Regions from separate parts of the Vallitalea sediminicola genome, predicted to be linked through region 3. Evidence: riboswitches for the same ligand, from Rfam matches in the RefSeq annotation. Region 3 holds a riboswitch; each other region holds the start of a gene.
What was found. A riboswitch is a leader RNA that binds a small molecule or an ion and turns the genes downstream of it on or off. The one in region 3 is predicted to bind lysine.

Region 1 (3,222 bases), on a different contig from region 3:
TCTTGAAAGAAATAAAGAAAAGCATGAAAATAAAGTATACTATGTAACAGATGAAACACTTCAATCCCAATATATTAAGATGTTTAAAGATAATGGTATGGAAGCTGTCATAATGAATGCAACTATTGATCAACCTTTCATATCTCATATGGAAATGAAGGAAAATGAAAATAATATAAAATTTGCAAGAATAGATGCTGACTTGACAGATAGTCTAAAAGATGAAGATAGTACAAGTGAGGAAGATAGCAAAAAGCTTAATGAAGAAGTTCAAACTATTTTCAGAAAAGCTCTTAGCAATGAAAACCTTAGCGTAAATATGGAAAATCTAAAATCAGAAGACATCTCTGCCATGATAATATTACCTGAAGAGTCTCGTAGAATGCAGGATATGAGTAAAATGTATGGTATGTTCGGAATGGATAGTACCGCTATGCCAAGTAATGAAAGTCTTCTACTTAATAAGAAAAACAAATTAGTAAAATATATCATTGAAAATAAGGATAACGAAAACACTGAGATATTCTGTAATCAAATTTATGATTTAGCTATGATCAGTCATAAACAGTTAACACCTGAAGCAATGACTAGATTTATTGAAAGAAGCAATGAGATTCTTAAAAAATTAATCTAAACATTACTTGATTATATTTGACAAATTTCTACATTAGTGATATTATAATACAAAATTTAATAGTTTAGTATGGTAGAGGAGCATTTTACATTAGTAAGTGATTTGATTTGTCCAGGCAAAAGTGATAATTACTGAAAGGGTACTATGCCGAAGAAGAAAATACCTGTTTTATTTTCTGTCTGGGTATATAGTCAATAGCTATATAACTGTCATATATAATAATATTATATATGGGGTGCTACTTGTGATGTTTAATATTGATTTTCACAGTCGGCACACAACGCCGGCTGTTTTTTTATTAAAATTTTCTCCTCCACTTATTACTGAAATATTAAACAAAAATTTCAATTATTTTAGTTAATAGCAATATAATATATTAAGTAAGTAATTGAAATAGGAGGTCTGATAATTATAAAAATAAATTTCCATATGAAATCGTAAATATTTACTTACCTTATATTGATGTTTTGGAGAAAAACAGATATACTAAAGTATAATTGAAAACTATTTAACAAACGTGGATGATTGTATTACGTAAAGATTTCAAGGAAAACAGTAAGTAATAAATAAATGTAAAGATTATAGAGATATCAATAAAATTTTGTATATAAAATCTTAGGAGGTTAATTGTATGTCTATTTTTACAGGAGCTGGTGTAGCAATAGTAACACCATTTAACGATGATATGAGTGTTAACTATGAAGGATTAGAGAAATTAATTGATTTTCAAATAGAAAATAAAACTGATTGTATTGTTATATGCGGTACAACTGGTGAATCTTCAACACTTAATGATGAGGAACATCTTGAATGTATAAAAGTAGCGATAGACAGGACTAATAAAAGAGTACCTGTTATAGCTGGAACTGGAAGCAATGATACTAAACACGGTATTGAATTATCTAAGAGAGCTGAAAAACTAGGTGCTGATGGTTTATTACATGTAACACCTTATTATAATAAAACAACTCAAAAAGGTTTAATTAGACACTTTTCTTCTATTGCCGGTAGTGTTGATATTCCTGTTGTATTATATAATGTACCATCAAGAACAGGTCTTAACATTGACGTTGATACTGCAGTAGAATTATCAAAAGTAGATAATATTGTTGCTATAAAAGAAGCTAGTGGCAACATAGGTCATATTACTGAACTAGTTGCTAGATGCGAAGGTAATCTTGATCTATATTCAGGTAATGATGATCAGATAGTACCTCTACTCTCTCTAGGTGGTAAAGGCGTAATTTCAGTAGTTGCTAATATTCTACCAAGAGAAACTCATGACATAGTTGCTAAGTTTTTAGCTGGTGATGTAAAAGGTAGTCTTGAACTACAACTAAAATTACATGAACTTATTAAATCACTTTTCTGCGAAGTTAACCCAATCCCAGTAAAAGCTGCTATGAATTATATGGGTCTTCCTTCTGGTCCATGTCGCTTACCACTAATAGATATGGAACCAGCTAATAGATTAAGAGTTGAAAATGCAATAAAAAGATTAGGAATAACTATCTAAATCATTAAACCACTGAATACATTTTGATTCAGTATTCAGTGGTTATTTATTGCTATAGAAAAGGTTTCAAAAATGAAAGGAGTTTTACAATGACTAGAATTATAATGCATGGTTGTAATGGGAAAATGGGACAGGTAATTTCTAAAATAGTTGAAGAAGATAATGATGCAACAATAGTAGCAGGTATTGATATATCTGATGACATTAACAATCCATATCCTGTTTTCACTGATATAAACACTATTGATATTGAAGGAGACGTTATTATTGACTTCTCCACAGCCAAAGCTGTACCTTCATTAATCGACTATGCAAAGTCTAGAAAAATACCTGTTGTATTATGTACAACTGGTCTTAATGATGAACAACTTAATTTAGTTAATGAATCTAGCAAAGAAATTGCAATCCTATTATCTGCTAATATGTCTCTTGGAGTAAATTTACTATTGAACTTAGTTAAGAAAGCTGCAAAAACCCTTACTTCAGCTAATTTCGATATTGAGATTATTGAGAAACATCATAATCAAAAAATTGATGCCCCTAGTGGTACTGCATTAGCTATTGCTGATTCAATCAATGAATCTCTAAACAATGAATATTCCTATACTTATGATAGATCTAAAGAAAGAGTTAAACGTGATTCAAAAGAAATAGGTATCCATGCAGTTAGAGGTGGTTCAATCGTAGGTGAACATTCAATTCTATTTGCTGGGAAAGATGAAATAATTGAGCTTAATCACAGTGCCTTATCAAAAGATATATTTGCTGTTGGAGCTGTAAATGCAGCTAAATTTTTAAGCCAGAAATCTGAAGGTATGTATGATATGCAAAATGTTATAGAAGGTAATTAATATATTTAACTTTAGAATAACTTAGAGCTCGTCATAGATGATATAGATAATATTCTCCTATACATCTACGCCGGGCTTGCTCATATTTTTTATAGGAAAACAATTATTTTTTATTGACAATTTTATTTATTATTATTGAGTATCATTTCTTAGGTATTCATAATATTTTTGTAGGATATTAGGATTAGAATTCAGAAATTTGATGAACTGTTCGATATTCT
Region 2 (3,222 bases), on a different contig from region 3:
TTATGTAGTCAACCACAACACCTGGTGTTATAATACTTTCTTTGTCCAGATCTCCTGGCTCTACTAATTCTTCGGCTTCTACTATAACAGTATCAGCTGCCATAGCTATCATGGGATTAAAGTTTCTTGTAGTTCCTTTATAAATTGTATTGCCGAATTTATCAACAACACTTCCTCGGACAATTGCTAAATCAGCTCTTATAGGCATTTCAAGTAAATAATCCTTATCCTTAACTTTTATAATTTCTTTACCTTCTTCAACTAAAGTACCGACTCCTGTAGGAGTAAGAACTCCACCTAATCCAAATCCACCTGCTCTTATTCTCTCTATAAGAGTTCCTTGTGGTGACAACTCTACTTCTAGTTCGCCACTATTCATTAATTCTCCAGTAACAGGATTAGTCCCAATATGTGATGTTATTACTTTTTTAACCTGTCTATTAACTATTAACCTACCTATCCCTTTATCCTCATAACTAGTATCGTTACCAATTATTGTCAAATCCTTGATTCCCATTTCAATTATTAAATCAATAATCTTTTCTGGGGTACCACATCCTAGGAAACCGCCTACCATAATGACTGAACCATCTTTTAACAAAGGCTTTAAATCATCTTTGCTAACTAGTTTATTCACCTTTTCACCTCTTTTAAAATATTATTTATATGAACCTTCTCCTTGTTTGACTCTTAACTTATACCTAATATTTTTCTTGCTTCATCTGGAGTTGCAATCTCTCTTCCAAGTTCTTTTGCTAATGTCACTGCTTTTTCAACAAGTTCTCCATTGGAATTCGCTAACACACCTTTTTTCATGTAAATATTATCCTCATAACCTACTCTGACGTGTCCACCCATAATAATACTTATTGTAGCCATATTGAATTCATTTCGCCCTATACCAGTTACTGTATAAGTTGCATCATGTGGAATACTATCCACTAAATATACTAAATCTCTAGGTGTAGCTGCTATTCCACCATTGACTCCTAATACGAAATTAAAATGAAGTGGTGCTTTTAGAATACCTTTTTTGTATAATCTAAGTGCCATATCAACCATACCTTTATCAAAAACCTCTATTTCAGGCTTTATACCTAGACCATAGATTTTTTCTGCAAACTCTATTATTGTGTTTTCAGTGTTAACAAAAATATCGTCACCACCAAAATTACAAGTTCCACAATCAAGTGTTGCCATCTCTGGATCAAGATATATTGGCTGTAATCTCTCTTCATTTGTCATCCCCACTGCCCCACCAGTGGATGGTTGAATGATTACATCTTTGCATCTTTCTTTTATACCATCTATGCATTCTTTGAATCTATTTTTATCTTGTGTAGGAGTTCCATCATCTTCTCTTACATGTAGATGAATGATACTTGCTCCAGCTTTGTAAGCTTTCTCGGCTTCACTTACAATTTCATCCACAGTGTAAGGTACAGTAGGATTATGTTCCTTGGTAACTTCTGCTCCGCAAATAGCTGCTGTAATTATTAATTTTTCCATATCTACTTCCCTACTTTCTTTGTTTGTCCTTAGGAACTACACATGTTCCACTAGCTTTGCATACTACAACAACTTCTTCCATGATCTCAGCTGCTGAATCATTGATATCTGGTCTTTGTCTAATAACTTTTCTAGCTTCAAATACCATTTTTCTTGAAGTATTTCCAAAACCAGTAATCTGTCCTTCACATTCTATGTAATCACCAGCATATACCGGAGCCATAAATTCAATATTGTCATATGCTTTGAATAATCCTTCATCCCCATCATTTTTAATTAATAATTCTGTTGCTACATCACCAAAAAGTTGTAAAATCTTAGCTCCATCTACTAGACTTCCCCCATAATGAGCGTCATGACAACTCATTCTTACTCTAATTAATGATTTCATCTACCTAACTCCTTTCTATAAAATCTAAGGTACTCGTAAGTAATAACCCTAAAATCCTTCTATCAACTCCCTTTCCTCATATTTTCCACCCTAAATCCAATCCAATAACACAAGAAAAGCACTGAAAATAAGATTTCAATGCTTTTAATTAATTAAAAGCTATTTATGTAATGAAATCTTATTTTCAATACATAAATAGCTCTCCATAAACCTAGGATATCTAATCATCCCTTATGGCAGTGATAAAGTATTAACATCATCACCAAGAATATGTTTAAGAACCAACACACTCTTTCGGCAAAGGAACCATTCTTCTTTAATATCGGAGGTTCTTCTCCTTAACAATTAAAGATTACCCTCTCCTTCGCGCCTCTATTCATGTTTTATATAATATTTATATAGATAGATATACACATCTATACAATAATCATATTCAATTCATTATTTAGTTGTGTTTGTCATATTTCTATTTCATGTAGTTATATCATGATATAGTTAGCTTGGGGTCATTTTAATACGTTATTAGATTTATTACATTATAATACTTAATATTACTATTATAATTATATTTAGAAGACTTAGGGGTACGTTTTTATATTATCACCTTCTATTTTATTATTCAATTATTCTAATAATACTTTTATTATTTAAAATAATTTTCTAGGATTCATTAATTATAATAAAATGAAATGATACATTTTATTAACTTTTTTAATACAGAACTATTATTCTCACTTAATTGACATATACTATATACATATGAAGGTGGTGAATTACATGAATGAGAATAAAAAGGTTATTATAGCTGAAATTGTATCTGCAGTTGCCATAATACTTCTTGGAAGTTTGTTTCACTTCTTATACGAATGGACAGAATGTACAGCCATAGGGATATTCAGTCCAGTTAATGAAAGTGAATGGGAACATATCAAGATAATGTTTTACCCTGTTATATTAGTAAGTATTATTGAATATTTTTTTATAAGGTATGATGTCAATAATTATGTATTTGCTAAAGCTATATCCGCTCTAGTTTTTATAGCAACTACCTATTTACTAATATATTTATACGAATTGATTTTTGGCGAAGGTGAAATGGCACTCCATGTAGTAACATATATTGTTGGAGCTTTTGTAGGTCAATTGATAAGTTATTTAATATTACGACGTTCAAATTCCAGTAAAAGTAAATGTAAAAATCTTATTGGTTATTATATTTTTCTATTTGTTTTTTTAATAATTACATTATTTACTTTCAGACCTTTGCAATGTGATTTCTTCAGAGATTCTACAACAGGTTATTATGGAATACCTCCCAAGAG
Region 3 (3,222 bases):
CATATTACCCTTAGAAGTATATTTATATATATTATTTTCATCTTCAGCAATTTTTCTACAAGGTTCTGCAACTCCAGGCGAGTATGCAAGACTCAGTTCTTCCTTATTAGATACTTTTACTTTTGAAACAATTTCGATCTTTCCTTTATTCTTTTCATGCATTTCAAGTGATTTCTCGTATATATCCATTGTACGCCTCCTGATAATGTTTTAAGTTATTTTTGCTATTTGTTGTTGTATTTTATATTACAAATAATGTATACTATAGTATAAAAGCAATTATGGGTTAAAGAATAAAAGAGGCTATGCCTCATTATTCTCATTATAGTATAACCCAGCTTACTAATCAATGTTAAATAAACTTGCGTATACTAAAAAGTAAATACTTTGAAAAGAGGAAATGTAATGGAAACCATATCTATTGATAAATGTCTGCATATGGATAGAGTTATTTTCATAGATGTTAGAACTACTAAGGAATTCGAAGAAGGAACAATACCAGGAGCTGTCAATGTACCTATCTTCAATAATGAAGAACGTGAATATCTTGGACATACTTATAAAAATGTTAATAAAATAACCGCAAAAGAAGAAGGTTTTGAAATAGCCGCTCATAAGCTACCAGAGATCTATGCTAAAATTAAGAAAGTAGCAAAAGGTTATAGTAAAATAGTTATATTTTGTTGGAGAGGCGGACTAAGAAGCAAGTCTATCGCTACAGTCATATCTTTGATGCATCTTCCCGCTTATCAGTTAGAAGGCGGATACAAAGCATATAGAACATATATTCTAAAAGACTTTGACCGTAGAACAACCCTTCCTTCTCCATACATTGTTTTACACGGATACACTGGCTGTAGTAAGACTTTGTTGTTAAAAGCTTTAGAAAAAGCTGACATGCCTATACTTGACCTTGAAGGATTAGCTAACCATCGTGGCTCAGTGTTTGGCGGCGTAGGTTTAGGTGAACAACCTCCCCAAAAAGCCTTTGAATCTTGGGTTTATGATAAAACTGTATCTTTTAATGATTCCCTTGTATTTGTTGAAGCAGAAAGCACTAAAATAGGCAAAAGAGTTGTCCCAACATATGCTATCAATCATATCAAAACAGGTATCCACGTACTTGTCAATCTTGACAAGGAAATTAGAATTCAGAGATTGTTAGATGATTACATGGAAACCAATGGTACTTTTGAAGAAAATTTATCTTTTATAAAAAACTCGCTCACCACAATAAAATCATATATGTCCAATCATGATTATAACTTGATGAATGAATATATTGAAAAAGAAAATCTTCATGATTTTGTGGGTCTTCTACTTGATAATTATTATGACCCTATGTACAAAAAATGGAAAAAATATTATGGTACTTTTGATTATGAAGTTGATTCTAGTGATATAGATACAGCTGTTAAAGAATTGATTGAAATATTTAACAAAGAAAGTAAAATACCTAGAAAAACTTTATAATCATAAATTCAACTTGACATTATATATTGTCCTCCTGTATAATTCAATATTGACAATAGAATAAGCATAATAGAGGCGCAGAGATTATTAGTAATCATAACCAGTTTGGCAAGCGATAACGTATGATGAAAGGATGATCTGCCGAAGCATTATTATCTGCCAAGAGATAATGTTGGAGTTAAGTTTAACAGACTTATCACTCTCACTACCAAGTAGTGAAGGCGCTATTATTTGAATAAGATACTTTCAGACAATAGTGTAGACTATTGTCTTTTTTAATTTAGAGAAACTTTACTGTTTAATAAAATTATTAGGAGGATATTATGGAACTATTTTTAAGTTTAGTACCCGCAATTATCATGATTGTTTTAGTTATTATAACTAAAAAAGTTATCATGTCTCTATCTGTTGGAATTATTATAGGCTCCCTCATTGCTCATGGTTTTAATGTATTAGATACAATATCATACATAGCTACTACAGTTTGGGGAATCATAACAGATTTTTCTTGGCACATGCCAATAGTCGGTTTTTTGTTGTTACTAGGTATAATTACAACTCTTTTGACTATTACTAATTCAACAAAAGCTTTTGCTGATTTTGCTGTTTCCAAAATAAAAAATAAGCAAGCAGCACAAATTGTTGCTTGGATTCTAGGTATTGTCATATTTATTGATGATTATTTCAATGCTCTAGTTATCGGGGAAATTTCAAAACCTATTACAGACCGTTATAGTATCAGTCGTGCGAAACTCTCATATATCATTGATTCAACAAGTGCTCCTGTTGTTATATTATTACCTATCTCTACATGGGGAGCTTACATAATAGGTACACTAACAGGTGTTTTCAAAAAAGTAGGTTATACTGCAACCACAGGAACTGGTGCTTATTGGCGAATGATTCCTATGCAGTTTTACGCTATCGTAGCACTTATAATGGTATTTATAGTTATAAAATTCAATATAAACATTGGTAAAATGAAAATATATGAAAAAAAAGCTGAAGAAGGAAATGATATCAGCTGTTCCAAATCAGCAGAAGATATTTCTCATGTTCAGGCAGTTACTAACAAAGGTTCTAAGTGGGCATTAATAATCACTATCCTATCACTGATCATCCTAATCTTAGGTGGTATGTTATATGAAGCCAATTGGGACATTAGTCAAATGTTAACTGTAGATATTACTCTTCCACTCTTCCGTGGTTCTGTAATCACTACAATCATAGCAACTATATTTGCTATATCCACTGGTGAAGTTGCGGGAAAGCATCTTTTCCGTGCTGCTAAGGCAGGTATCCGTTCTATGCTTCCTGCATCAATAATATTAATTACTGCTTGGACATTAGTTGATGTTATTGATAAACTTAACACTGGTCAATATTTGGCTACTTGGATTGAAAATTCACAAATGAATCCTGACCTATTGATACCTATTATGTTTATAATTGGAAGTTTCATTGCTTTTATGACTGGAACCAGCTGGGGAACTTTTGGTTTATTATTACCGATTGTTGGTAAGATATTAGCTGCAACTGACCCTTCAATGATGTTACCAGCTATGGCAGCCGTATTAAGTGGTGCTATCCTTGGAGATCATTGCTCACCAATAAGTGATACAACAGTACTCTCTGCTACAGGAGCTCAAGCAAAACTGGATGCTCATTTTACATCCCAATTGCCCTATGCTTTAATAGCTGGGCTTATATCCTTCATAGCGTTTATCGTGTATGGATTTACTAAAAATC

Region 1: another riboswitch for lysine. It lies ahead of dapA (4-hydroxy-tetrahydrodipicolinate synthase); the one in region 3 lies ahead of ACX6CF_RS14040 (Na+/H+ antiporter NhaC family protein).
Region 2: another riboswitch for lysine. It lies ahead of kal (3-aminobutyryl-CoA ammonia lyase); the one in region 3 lies ahead of ACX6CF_RS14040 (Na+/H+ antiporter NhaC family protein).

The regions. Positions count from the first base shown of each region.
Region 1 covers NZ_BTPT01000023.1:27,853-31,074, reverse strand. The annotation lists gene htpG (molecular chaperone HtpG) at 1-634, shown strand, start outside; lysine riboswitch at 700-883, shown strand; gene dapA (4-hydroxy-tetrahydrodipicolinate synthase) at 1,266-2,150, shown strand; gene dapB (4-hydroxy-tetrahydrodipicolinate reductase) at 2,240-3,001, shown strand; gene ACX6CF_RS10120 (metal-dependent transcriptional regulator) at 3,134-3,222, opposite strand, start outside.
Region 2 covers NZ_BTPT01000125.1:54-3,275, reverse strand. The annotation lists gene ACX6CF_RS25915 (CoA transferase subunit A) at 1-637, opposite strand, end outside; gene kce (3-keto-5-aminohexanoate cleavage enzyme) at 691-1,509, opposite strand; gene kal (3-aminobutyryl-CoA ammonia lyase) at 1,520-1,900, opposite strand; lysine riboswitch at 2,089-2,283, opposite strand; gene ACX6CF_RS25900 (DUF6512 family protein) at 2,678-3,222, shown strand, end outside.
Region 3 covers NZ_BTPT01000030.1:58,616-61,837, forward strand. The annotation lists gene ACX6CF_RS14030 (NAD(P)-dependent malic enzyme) at 1-189, opposite strand, end outside; gene mnmH (tRNA 2-selenouridine(34) synthase MnmH) at 406-1,473, shown strand; lysine riboswitch at 1,536-1,708, shown strand; gene ACX6CF_RS14040 (Na+/H+ antiporter NhaC family protein) at 1,797-3,222, shown strand, end outside.